3 regions of the Sodalis ligni genome follow, and region 3 is predicted to be linked to each of the others. Evidence: predicted binding sites of a transcription regulator. Region 3 holds the regulator's gene; each other region holds the start of a gene.
What was found. The regulator LexA, encoded in region 3, represses DNA repair genes until DNA is damaged. The targets are predictions, from matches to a motif close to TNCTGTATGTACATACAGNA.
Positions count from the first base shown of each region.

Region 1: a site for LexA is predicted at 1,398-1,417, ahead of sulA (SOS-induced cell division inhibitor SulA). Genes of this name have one in related genera too.
Region 2: a site for LexA is predicted at 1,545-1,564, ahead of GTU79_RS08400 (DNA translocase FtsK 4TM domain-containing protein). Genes of this name have one in related genera too.

Region 1 covers NZ_CP075169.1:1,865,881-1,870,085, reverse strand. The annotation lists gene yccS (YccS family putative transporter) at 1-589, shown strand, start outside; gene GTU79_RS08700 (TfoX/Sxy family DNA transformation protein) at 623-1,228, opposite strand; gene sulA (SOS-induced cell division inhibitor SulA) at 1,437-1,943, shown strand; gene ompA (porin OmpA) at 2,295-3,377, shown strand; gene matP (macrodomain Ter protein MatP) at 3,492-3,947, opposite strand; gene GTU79_RS08680 (AAA family ATPase) at 4,156-4,205, shown strand, end outside.
Region 2 covers NZ_CP075169.1:1,784,923-1,789,127, reverse strand. The annotation lists gene GTU79_RS08400 (DNA translocase FtsK 4TM domain-containing protein) at 1-1,482, opposite strand, end outside; gene lrp (leucine-responsive transcriptional regulator Lrp) at 1,605-2,099, opposite strand; gene trxB (thioredoxin-disulfide reductase) at 2,634-3,602, shown strand; gene cydD (heme ABC transporter permease/ATP-binding protein CydD) at 3,814-4,205, shown strand, end outside.
Region 3 covers NZ_CP075169.1:6,003,924-6,008,128, reverse strand. The annotation lists gene plsB (glycerol-3-phosphate 1-O-acyltransferase PlsB) at 1-895, opposite strand, end outside; gene GTU79_RS27915 (diacylglycerol kinase) at 1,021-1,389, shown strand; gene lexA (transcriptional repressor LexA) at 1,513-2,121, shown strand; partial or broken gene GTU79_RS27905 (CsbD family protein) at 2,639-2,847, shown strand; gene zur (zinc uptake transcriptional repressor Zur) at 2,994-3,503, opposite strand; gene rcsA (transcriptional regulator RcsA) at 3,636-4,205, opposite strand, start outside.

The DNA of each region.
Region 1 (4,205 bases), 2.3 Mb from region 3:
CGGCTGCGCCATCGCCTGGGCGGCGGTGAGTTTTATCTGGCCGGACTGGCGTTTTCGCCGTCTGCCCGCGGTAATGAATAACAGCCTTTTCGCCAATTGCCGTTATCTGGATGCCATCCTGGTGCAGTACCATCAGGGCAAGGATAATCGCCTGGACTACCGGATTGCCCGGCGAGACGCCCATAACAAGGACGCCGAGCTGGCCTCGGTGGTGTCAAATATGGCGGCGGAATCCAGAACGCCCGGTGCGGTGATGGACCTGGCGTTCCGGCTGCTTTGTCTGAATCATACCTTCCTGAGCTATATTTCCACCCTGGGAGCCCATCGCGAAAAAATGTCCTCGGCGGCGCTGCTGAAGGTGCTGGACGATGCCGCTTGTTATGTGGACGACGCCTTGCAATATCAGGATAAATTGTCCCTGCGGGTGAATCAGGAACGGGATCAATTGATTGAGCGCATCCAGCATATCGCGCCGGAGCCGGAAGCCAGGGAACAGCTGGTACTACAGCAAATCGGCCTGTTGCTTGAACTGTTGCCTGAACTGATAGCGCGCAAACAGGATGTTGAAACCCGATTCAAACCGGCTTAGCTGCCGCCGCCGGAACGGCGGCGGACGGCGGCGCTAGCGGCAGGATTGCCGCTCAAACCATTCAAGCAATTCACTGCGCTGCATCGGGGGCAATGCGGCTGAGTGGTGGCCGGACAATGCGCCCTCCAGGGCGAACAGCACCTTGACGCTCAGGTTTTGTTTAATTGCGCGCAGTTTCAGGTAGCTGCTCTTGGCGCCATAGCAGCGCAGGGATTCGATATCCTGTATGCCGGCTTTCCATAACAGCCGCTCGATACCCTGGCCGATATTGGGCAAATCCTTCAGCCTGGGGCTGGAGGTTTTTTCACGCCGATCGTGTTTTGACTCATCAAGGGCCTGGGCGGCCAGGACCAGCAATCGATCGCCCTTTAGCCACAGCTCTTCGTTCACATGATAATAATTCAACGATACCGGAACGCCCCGTTTGGTATAGATGAGTTTTTGCATGCCTTCGGCGAGATAAACGTGTTCGCTTTGCCGGGTGCCGCGAAGATAAAGCTCGCCATCCAGTATCAGCCCGAACATCACCTTATCGGCGCAGATACTGTAGCCGCCGAATTGCGATCGGGTGGTGATAACGCCCAGCGGCGCGAAGAAAGGTACTGCCTGTGAAATCCGCTGTTTATATGCCGTTTCCATCAAATGCTCCGTGTTATTGTGTTGAGAGTCCCTACTCTTTATTCGTGCAACTACTTAAAAATACAGTATTTTCCATGTGGTTTTCAACTTAATCCGCCAGAGACGCCCTGTCAGGAGGATTTTTGCGAGGCTGCTTAAAATTCCGGTTGATTTTCATCCCGAACCCGGATACTGTATTTATATACAGTTAACCAGGGGCGTACATTCCATGCACACTCAACTTCAAGCCGCACGTCATTTCGGCCAAACGATCCAGGAGGAAAACGTATCGGAGGATTCCTCGCTCTCCATGGCCAAAGGTATTATCAGCGAAGTGGTTTATTTTGAAGATCAGCCCATGGTGGGACATATCCTCCTGCCGTTGCTGCGGCAATTGGGAACCCAGTCACGCTGGCTGCTGTGGCTGACCTCGTCACGCAAATTGAGCCGCCCCTGGCTGATGCAGTCGGGCCTGCCGCTGGAAAAAATGGTGCAATTGCGTCACCCTACGGCTTTCGATACCGTTGCGGCGATGGAGAAAGCATTATTGACGGGAAATTACAGCGTAATCCTGGGCTGGTTTCCTGAAGAATTGACGGACAATGAGAAGCGTCGACTGCGCGATGCCGCGCAACAAGGGGGGTCTTACGGGTTCATTATGTATCCTCAAAACGAGACTAACCGGTCCTCTGGACAGTTTTCAGGGCTAAAAATTCATTCTTCGCGCTATCATTGACTAATTTTAAGATTTATCTCAATAAGGGTGTCAGCACGGAAGACAAAATCCCTTTAAATTTGCCTCACTCCAGTATATATGCGGGTCGCCAGCCATTCCAGTGCCGTGAGCGGCTATCACTTTGTCACGATTTCGGTCAATGAAACATACACGAAACGCTGTTTTTTATTAGCGGCTTACTACATCTTACTTGTAAGTTTCCCACTTCGTTGTAGACTTTAATTCGCCAGGGTTGCTCTATAACGCCTGTTGAATGGCGATGTTTAAACGCGGAGCACTGACTCTGGCAATGGATTTTTAAATTAGCTTTAAGAGCTCATTGCCTATTTGGATGATAACGAGGCGCAAAGAATGAAAAAGACAGCTATCGCACTTGCAGTGGCATTGGCGGGTTTCGCAACCGTAGCGCAAGCCGCTCCCCAAGATAACACCTGGTACACCGGTGGTAAATTGGGCTGGTCCTCTTACCATGATACCGGTTTTTACGGTAATGGTTATGATAACCGTATCGGCAATGGTCCTACCCGTAACGAACAGTTAGGTGCCGGTGCTTTTCTCGGTTATCAGGCAAATCCGTATTTAGGGTTTGAACTGGGCTATGACTGGCTAGGCCGCATGGCTTACAAAGGCAGCGTGGACAACGGTGCGTTTAAGGCCCAAGGTATTTCGCTGGCAGCTAAACTCAGCTATCCGCTTACCGACGATTTGGATATTTACACCCGTTTGGGTGGCATGGTTTGGCGTGCTGATTCGAAAGCCAACTACGACAACGGTTCTGCCGGTCGCCTGAGCGATCACGATACCGGTGTTTCCCCGTTGGCCGCTATTGGTCTTGAATACGCTATCACCCAGGACTGGGCAACCCGTCTTGATTACCAGTGGGTCAACAATATCGGCGATGCCAGCACTGTCGGCGCGCGTCCTGATAATGGCTTGCTGAGCGTGGGCGTTTCTTACCGCTTCGGTCAGGGTACTCCGGCTCCGGTCGTGACTCCTGCGGCCCCGGCTCCGGCCCCGGTTGTACAAACCAAGCATTTCACACTGCGTTCAGACGTACTGTTTAACTTCAACAAGTCCACTCTGAAGCCGGAAGGTCAACAGGCCCTGGATCAACTGTATTCCCAGTTGAGCTCCTTGGATCCGAAAGACGGTTCCGTTGTAGTCCTGGGCTATACCGACCGTATCGGTTCAGAACAGTATAACCTGAAACTTTCTCAGGCTCGTGCGCAAAGCGTCGTGACTTACCTGATTTCCAAGGGTATCCCGTCCGACAAGATTTCCGCTCGCGGCATGGGTAAATCGAATCCTGTCACCGGCAACACCTGTGATAACGTGAAGGGCCGTGCTGCTTTGATTACTTGCCTGGCACCGGATCGTCGCGTAGAGATCGAAGTGAAGGGCTACAAAGAAGTGGTTACACAGCCGCAATCTTAAGTTCTTATGAAATTGCAAAAACCCCGCCATGGCGGGGTTTTTTTTATACTGTAATTGCCTGCCGATACCGTTTCGCCGCCCTGCTCAAAGGCATCGGACTTGAACCGCGGCGGCTTAGCGATCCTCGCCGAGGATAGCTTTCAAATCCTGTTTCAAAGAGGACATCTGGGTTGCGTATTTTTCTTTACGCTCGGCGTCTTCCAGCAGGTTTACTATGGTCTCCGACAGGGTATTGCCCCGCCGCTGCGCCAAAGCAGCCAGACGCTGCCAAACCAGATATTCAAGGTCAATGGATTTCTTGCGGGTATGCTGGTGTTCAGCGTTGAAGTGCCGCTTGCGGCGTGCCCGGATGGTTTGTTTCATCCGGTTTTCAAGAGCCGGATTCATATTCTCACGGATCCAGAGAAGAATATTGTCGGCTTGATGCTCGAAAAGCATAAGCGCTTCCACCGCTTCCTCCGCGGCGCTGTTTTCTTCATGCCGCGTAATGCGCTCGCCTTCACGGTGTTTTTTAACAAGATACGTCCACTTCCACCCGCTTTCCAGATTTTCGAGTTGCTGATATTTCATGGTACATGCACCCGTGACCGTGTAACGTTAGCTAGATAATAACAGTTTCCCCGCCTAATTCCCCTACGAACGTCATATTTTGACTGATTTTCAGACAAGTTAAACCCGGAAGCCTTAGAATATTCGTTCATTGAAAGATGCATGAAGCTCGTAGAGTGAAATTCTTGTATAATCACCGTTTCCCTGAATAGCGACGTTACCGAATACTTTGACCATTAAACAATTAGAATGGAAATATTTAGTTCCAGATCTTACGCC
Region 2 (4,205 bases), 2.2 Mb from region 3:
GCGCTGGGCCTGCTGCGCCATGAACGCCTGGTGCAGTTCCACCTGCTGGTGGGCCTGTTCATCGTCGGATAGCGCCGGATGGGATTTGGCCGCGTCGCTTTGCGCCAGGCCATGGGTGTGGTCCGCGGCCCGCTGCGACGGCAATTTGATGCCGTATGACGCCAGTTCGCGCCGCGTCGGGATCCGCACCGGGTTCGGGCGCGGCAGCTCGGGGCCGATGCCTTGCTTGACCTGCGGGTTGCCATCGCTGATGGCGCTGAAGGCGGGCATAAAGGTCAGCGAGGCGGCGCTGTGATCCACCGGCACGGCGCCCTCGCCAGGCAATTGTCCGCTGCTTTGCTGCCCCACGCTGAAATCATAGGGGGTATGGGCGCTATCCTGGCTGGCGGCCAGCCAGTTGCCCATCCGGGGACCGTCGTCGTCATCGGCGAAATCACTTTGCGCTGTGGGAGGAACGGACTGGCCGCCCGGAAGCTCAAAGCGGTATTGCGGTACGGCCTCTTGCGCCGCCGTCACGGGGGCTGCGGTTGACGGCGCGGCGGGAGCAATAGCCTCCGGTGTCTGAAGCGCGGCGCTCGTCCGGTCGCCTGGCGCAATAGCAGCCTGCCCCGCCAGCGGTGCGGCGGCGAAAGAGACATCAGGGGCTACAAGCGCGGCGTTCGCCGGCGCAGCGATATCCGCACCGGCGGCCGGCATGGCCACCGCCGCCGCGCTGCCGGCATCCGTCACGGCGCGCGGGGAGAACAGCGGATCGCTGCCGTCTTCACCCTCCGCAGGCCGGTTGCTCGATGCCGTAGCGGGATTATCCCCCGCCTCATCCTCGTCCTCGTCCTCATAGTCCTCATCGTAATACTCTTCCTCGCGGCGGGAACGATTAGACATAAAAGTCAGGCTGCCCAGCAGCACGCCGCCAATTTTTTCAGCGATCGTCAGCCAGGACCAGCCGGTGAACAAGGTCAACCCCGCGGCCCAGACGCATAGCAGCGTCAGCGTGGCGCCGATACCGTTGAACCAGGGTGACATGGCGTTGTCCAGCAGGCTGCCAATCACCCCGCCAGAAGCGAAATAATAGAGATCGTCCACATTGAGCGCGGCCAGGCCGCAGGAGGTCAGTATCAGCGCCAGGGTGCCGATAAGGCGCAGCGCCAAGGCAAAATAATCCACATAGTCCTGCACCTCCCGCTGACGGAAAGAGTTCCAGCAGAAGATCAGCATAATCGGCGGCAGCGCGTACGCCAGCACGCCGAAGGTGAAAAACAGCGTATCGGCAAACCACGCCCCAACGCCGCCCCCCAGATTATGGATAGGCCCATGCCAGGCCGTTTGCGACCAACTGGGATCGGACGGATCGAAGCTGACCAGGGAAATCATCAAATAGAGGGCAAAAATAGCCATGACTATGAGGACGGCCTCGAGTAACCTGCGGCCGCTGCTCATTTTTTTTAACGTAACGTCTTTATCTTCTGTATATTCCTGGCTCAAGAAAGGCTCTCCAGGTTTCTCAACCGGTATAACAACAGCGCCGACGTGCTGGCCGGCGCCGAGACTGTATGAATCCACAGGAGTGTAACCTTAAAAGCAGTCTTTTGCACCTGTGGTGTTTCTTAACGCGTTTTGATGACCAATCTGTTGCTTTGTTTCACTTCTTCCATCACCACATAGGTCCGGGTATCGTTAACCCCCGGCAACCGCAGCAATGTTTCACCCAGCAGCTTGCGATACGCCGACATATCCGGCACCCGCGTTTTCAGCAGGTAGTCAAAATCCCCCGACACCAGATGGCATTCCTGAATTTCTTCCAGCTTTTGTACAGCGGTATTGAATTGCTCAAACACATCGGGCGCGCCCCGATTAAGGGTTATCTCAACGAAAACCAGTAAAGACGCATCCAGATAATGCGGATTAAGCAAAGCGGTATAACCCTGAATGAAACCCTGACGCTCGAGACGACGCACCCGTTCCAGACAAGGGGTCGGTGATAGTCCTACCCGTTTCGAAAGTTCGACGTTCGAGATCCGTCCATCCTTTTGCAGTTCGTTAAGGATGTTGCGGTCGATACGGTCGAGATCTTTTCCCGGGCGTTTTTTATTGTCTACCATTATTATTGTCTCTCTTCATTCCTTCCCTGCACTTGCCATACCCCTGCCGACTTCAATGTTTCAGGGTTTGCTTTAAAGACCTGCTGTTTGTTTTATTCTAAGGTCTGCCATTTCCACTGCCGCGCACGCTGTCTGTCCAAACCGCGACAGCGGCAGAAGAGAATTCTGCCTGGAAGAAATTTACCGGCTGAACATGCGGCCTATCGGCGGCTCCGCCGACCATCCGAATGGCGATTAACCGAATCGACACCAACCGAATAATTTCTTCTTACCTGATGTTTTCGCAAAAGCACAGCGGATTGTCAAAGTAAAACAACAAAAATCAGAACAACATGCCGATAAAATCGGGTCTAGGGCCCTTGGCAGGGGTAAAAAGCTTTATTTACCCGATCATGCCCTGATGGAGCATTAAAACGCCGTAGAGATAGGACATAACAATGATAATAATCGCTAATGGCTTTTGCATTCTTTTCTTAATCTGGTAATTTTCTTACAATCGGATAGCTAAATCAGTGCGGCTAAAATGAGGAAACCATGTCAACGGTGAAACACAGTAAATTACTTATCCTGGGATCGGGCCCGGCGGGTTATACCGCTGCGGTTTATGCCGCGCGGGCCAACCTCAACCCAGTTCTTATCACCGGTATGGAGCAAGGCGGCCAATTGACCACCACCACCGAGGTGGAAAACTGGCCGGGGGATCCGGAAGGACTGACCGGTCCCTTGCTGATGGAACGCATGTACGCCCACGCAGCCAAATTCAACACCGAAATCATCTTCGACCATATCAGCCAGGTGGAACTTAAAGAGCGGCCGTTTCGCCTGACGGGCGATAACGGCGTTTATACCTGCGACGCGTTGATTATCGCCACCGGCGCCTCCGCGCGCTATCTGGGCCTGCCCTCTGAAGAGGCGTTCAAGGGCAAAGGCGTGTCGGCCTGCGCCACCTGCGACGGCTTTTTCTATCGCAACCAGAAAGTGGCGGTGGTGGGCGGCGGGAATACTGCGGTGGAGGAGGCGCTGTATCTGTCGAATATTGCCGCCGAAGTGCACCTGATTCATCGCCGCGATACGTTCCGTTCTGAAAAAATCCTCATCGACCGGCTGATGGAGAAAGTTAAAAACGGCAATATCGTTCTGCATCCCGACCGGACGCTGGAGGAAGTGCTGGGAGACGAGAGCGGCGTGACCGGCGTGCGCCTCAAGCACGTTGTTCGCGGCGATAGCGACGCCCTTGAGGTGGCGGGGGTATTCATCGCCATCGGCCATAGCCCCAATACCGCGATTTTCGGTGACCAGCTGGCGCTGGAGAACGGCTATATCCGCGTGCAGTCGGGTATTCACGGCAACGCAACCCAGACCAGCATCCCGGGCGTGTTCGCCGCCGGCGATGTGATGGATCATATCTACCGCCAGGCCATCACCTCCGCCGGCACCGGCTGTATGGCGGCCCTGGACGCCGAGCGCTACCTGGACGGTCTGGCGGCGGTCAACGATCGTTAACGGCAACCTCCCGCCAACGCCAACGCCAACGCTGTGGCGGGAGAGCATGCGGGTCTATCCATCTCTAAATTGCCGCTTCTTATTTTCTCCTTACCGCCAACCGGGTAATATGTCGTCTCGCCGGGGTAGCCTAAAGCCGCCCCGGCCTTTCGCGTCCCTACGCGGGATTTTTGCCTTAAATGCATACCACAGCGGCTGAAATCGTTTTCCAATGAATAAAACCCGACAATACGTGCTGGTCCGTTGGCTCAAATCGCAAAGTGCGCTGGTGAAGCGCTGGCTCCGCCTCTCGCTGCTGCTGGGCCTGTTCAGCGGGGTGGTTATCGTCGCCCAGGCCTGGGTGCTGGCCCGTCTTCTGCAGGCGCTGATCGTGGACCATCAGCCGCGCGCCGGCCTGCTCAACGAATTTTTCGCCCTGGCCGCCCTGTTTGTCCTGCGGGCGGTCATCGGTCTGCTGCGGGAGCGCGCCGGTTTTATCGCCGGCCGCATCCTGCGGCGGGAAATACGCCGCCAGGTGCTCGATCGCCTGGAGCTGCTGGGGCCGGCCTGGATACAGGGTAAACCCGCCGGGAGCTGGAGCAGCCTGCTGCTGGAGCAGATCGA
Region 3 (4,205 bases):
CGTCTTCGGCCAGTTGCCGGACCCGATCGGCATTGCGTACGTGCAGACCTTGATACAGGCGATTCCAGGTCCAGCTCAATACCCGATCCGATAAACGTATGGCCTCATAAGAAAAGTCCGCCGCAATTTCCTCCATCAGCTGGATGGCGGTTTGCTGCGCCTTATCGGTGGAGATTTTTTTGCTGCGGGCTTCATCTTCAATGGCTTTTTCAATGGCCTTGGACGCCAGCAGCTTGTTAAAAAGATCCTGGCGTACCGGCAAACGCGGCCCAACCGCCACCAGGCGCTGGCGGGCAAAATGTATCCGGGCGACCCGGGCGAGCTTTTGCGCGATGGTCTTATCCGTGCCGTGTTCCGTTGCCATGTACCGCATCGACAGCGGATTGGAAAAGCGGACAAAACTGTCACGCCCCAGCCAGAGAATGGCGATGAATTTTTGAAAACCGTTCAGCAGCCGTAACTGCGGAGCCGGTTGGTTGGGCTGTGCTTCACGGCCCGGGGCGCGTCCGAACATCACGGAAACCGGCACCATTTGTACATCGAGCTGGGGGTTGTTACGGTGTAAGTCCAGGTAATTGTGGAATAACTTGACGGATTCCGGCTTCTCGGTGAAGTAGGAGAAAACCCGCGGACCATCGTTAATAAAGACATAACGCGGCAGCGTTACCCCGTCAATTTCCAGGGGAATCAGCGGATCCGGCAGTTGGAGCTTTAAGCACTGCCCGCGCAGGGTAAGCAAATCCGCTTTGGAATTATAAGGTAACACGTACATCATGGCCCGCATGGGATCCAGACCGGTTTCTTCCCGTGGATTCGCGGGGATTACCTTACTTCTCACCAGCAATTTTATTGGCAAATCCAATAACGCATAATAAATGTTACGCCAACCTGACATATCTGTGTGAAGCCTCTTGTTAGCATTGCGGCACAAGAATACCAGAAACTGCGCAACAGATCTGTGGTGATGAGAACGCAAAGAACCGGTAATATGGGCGCAATTTTCCTCAAGCGCGCAAATGTATGGCAAACCAAATCAGTGGACTTAAACGTATCTATAACGCCATGGGATATTCATTAAAAGGATTATCAGCGGCCTGGCGTCATGAAGCGGCTTTTCGGCAGGAAGCGGTAATAGCCATCCTTGCCATCGTACTTGCATATTATCTCGAATCCGACGCTATTTCGCGTATTTTATTGATTGGCTCGGTGTGGCTGGTATTGGTGATGGAAACGATAAACAGCGCCATAGAAGCGGTGGTGGACCGCATCGGGCCAGAGCTGCACCCCCTCTCGGGACGGGCAAAGGATCTCGGGTCGGCTGCGGTTGCGCTGGCCATCATATTGGCGGCCTGGGTCTGGATAACCTTGCTGTGGCGACTATTTCGATGATGGCTTCTCTTAACCGTTGTTAAATTCAGCCGTTTTTATTACGTTTTGCCACACATGAGGTTTTCAATTGGGCTCGACCTGTATATACTCACATGAAGACTGTATAAACAAACAGGGGACGGAATGAAAGCGTTAACCGCCAGACAACAAGAGGTTTTTGACCTTATCCGCGATCATATATCGCAAACCGGCATGCCGCCGACACGCGCGGAGATCGCCCAACAGCTGGGGTTTCGCTCACCCAATGCCGCCGAGGAGCACCTTAAGGCGCTGGCGCGAAAAGGGGCGATTGAGATTGTCTCCGGCGCTTCCCGCGGGATCCGTTTACTCATTGAGGAAGAGAGCGGTTTGCCTCTGATTGGCCGCGTGGCGGCGGGCGAGCCATTGCTGGCGGAACAGCATATCGAAAGCCATTACAAAGTCGATCCTGATTTGTTCAAACCCCATGCGGACTTTTTGCTGCGCGTCAGCGGCATGTCAATGAAAGACATCGGCATCATGGATGGTGATTTGCTGGCGGTGCACAAAACGCAGGATGCCCGTAATGGCCAGGTGATTGTCGCGCGGATTAACGATGAAGTGACGGTAAAACGCCTCAGAAGACAAGGCAATATCGTTGAGCTGTTACCTGAAAACAGTGATTTCTCCCCCATCGTGGTAGATCTACGCCAGCAGGAGCTCACTATCGAAGGATTGGCGGTAGGTGTCATTCGCAACGGCAATTGGATCTGAGCCTTTGTCTGGACCCGCTTTGATCTGTTGGTGACTCTAGGTAGCGTATTCTCCCCCGGTTTGGTTTTCGGCGTCCTTTATCAGCTTCGGCGGCCGCAGATTTATTGGGGGAGCTGTGGCGCGTCGTTTTGTTCCGTTCAATAACCTTTTGCATCTTTTCTTGCCTCGCTTTATTCAATACTTGCCGTAATTAATCGCTGTTCCCGCCAGCTATCCGCGTTAGAGCATAAGTGAAGTTTATACATAGTCTGTTACATTTATCGTCATTCTAATTTCCTCCGCTACCTGCTGTTTTATATCGCCTTATGGTAAAAAACGCGGGAATTACCGTCCATATGACGTCAAATCCTCTGCCAAATAAGCCTTTCGCCAAACGCACTGCTATACTTAATCTCATAGGGTTAGCTTATAGATTAACGATGTCAGACGTTTTCTTTAACGAATCCGATTATTCATTAACCGCTGCAAAGGTTAATGATTAAAATTCCTCACCAAACGATAGTGAAGGAGTTTTACAATGAATACTGACCAAGCAAGCGGCAACTGGAAGCAATTCAAGGGTAAAATGAAAGAACAATGGGGCAAACTCACCGATGATGATTTGACCGTTGTTGAAGGAAGCGTGACCAGTTAATCGGTAAAATTCAAGAACGTTATGGTTACGGCAAAGAAGCAGCAGAAAAGGAAGTTTCGAACTGGGAAACCCAGAATAAATATCGCTGGTAGCGATGTGACGTGGTAGCCCGCTATTACGTTGGTTACCCGAAATAATCAGATTAATGTTCCTACCCAAAGGTACAAGGATGTACCACCTTACTAATCACATACTTAAACTAATCTACTAAAAATTTTAATGCCTCCCTGTTTAACTCTTACCTCTTTTTGATCCCAATGCTATGGTCATGTCCGCAATTATGCAGCCGATCGCAGGATTGCACTTCGGAACACTTGAGGCAAAAACCATGGGCTTCCACAACGTTATGCCGCATGGCAAAACCCGCTGACCGGGCCATGCGTTGTAGAATCTCCTCAATCCCCTCGGTGGATTGCTCCGTGACCTGGCCGCAGCGATCGCAGATAAAAAAAGCCGAGGTATGGCTAGGCTCTTCAAAATGATGGCACAAGACAAAGCTGTTGGTTGACTCGACGCGATGGATAAATCCCTGCTCCATTAGAAAATCCAGTGCGCGATATATAGTCGGCGGTTTAGCCTGGGGTTCTGAGGCCCGTAACAGATCAAGCAGATCGTAGGCGCTAATGGCCCCCTCCTGCTGCGTCATCAGGCGCAATACTTCGAGCCGCTGCGGCGTCAGGCGTACATTCCGTTGTTCACACAATTGTTCAGCTTGACTGAGCAATTGCGAACTAGTCATGCTTTTCATAGGGAACCCCCGTAGCTTATCTATCCATCATCTTATCATGATGACGATAAAATACCGAATTTAGGGATGTAAGCCGAGCGAGGCTATAGCATTCCCGGCTAACGGTCAGCAAAACAGGGCAGAGAAGAGCTTTTATGCTGTCAGGCGTGGCGACATATTTATTTCCCGGGGAGGGTGGCTGTTGATGCCTTCCGTAACGCTATTGGCGATGGTAATCAGGTGATAGATAACCTGTTTGTTGCTTGCCCTGGTTTTCCTCTTGATATTTATCTTATGGGAGGAAAGGGTTTTTTCTTTGATATGCAAATGTGAACAGATATGTAACGTATCGTAGCCGGACATCCACATTGTGAGGACTTCAGCTTCCGTTTTACTAAAGCGCAGTGGGGAAAATCCAAGTTTGTTATTATCATCCAGCCATGTTCTGACATCGAGATAATAACGGATAATCATATTGATAGTGCTGATTTTGATAAACTTTGAAGTGATAATGACATTCTTTTTGATTGGGATAAAATCATAGAATTTTATGCTTTCATTACCGATAAAGATAAAAAAGAGCGTCGCCGGATGCTGTTCTATGACGGTCTTGAGCTCCTCATTATTGTGCTGATATTGAAAATAATTCTGATTGATAAAAATAATGGAAGGAGATGCTGTTTCGCATTTTTTTCTCAATGTTGACAAACTGTCCAGTGTTCG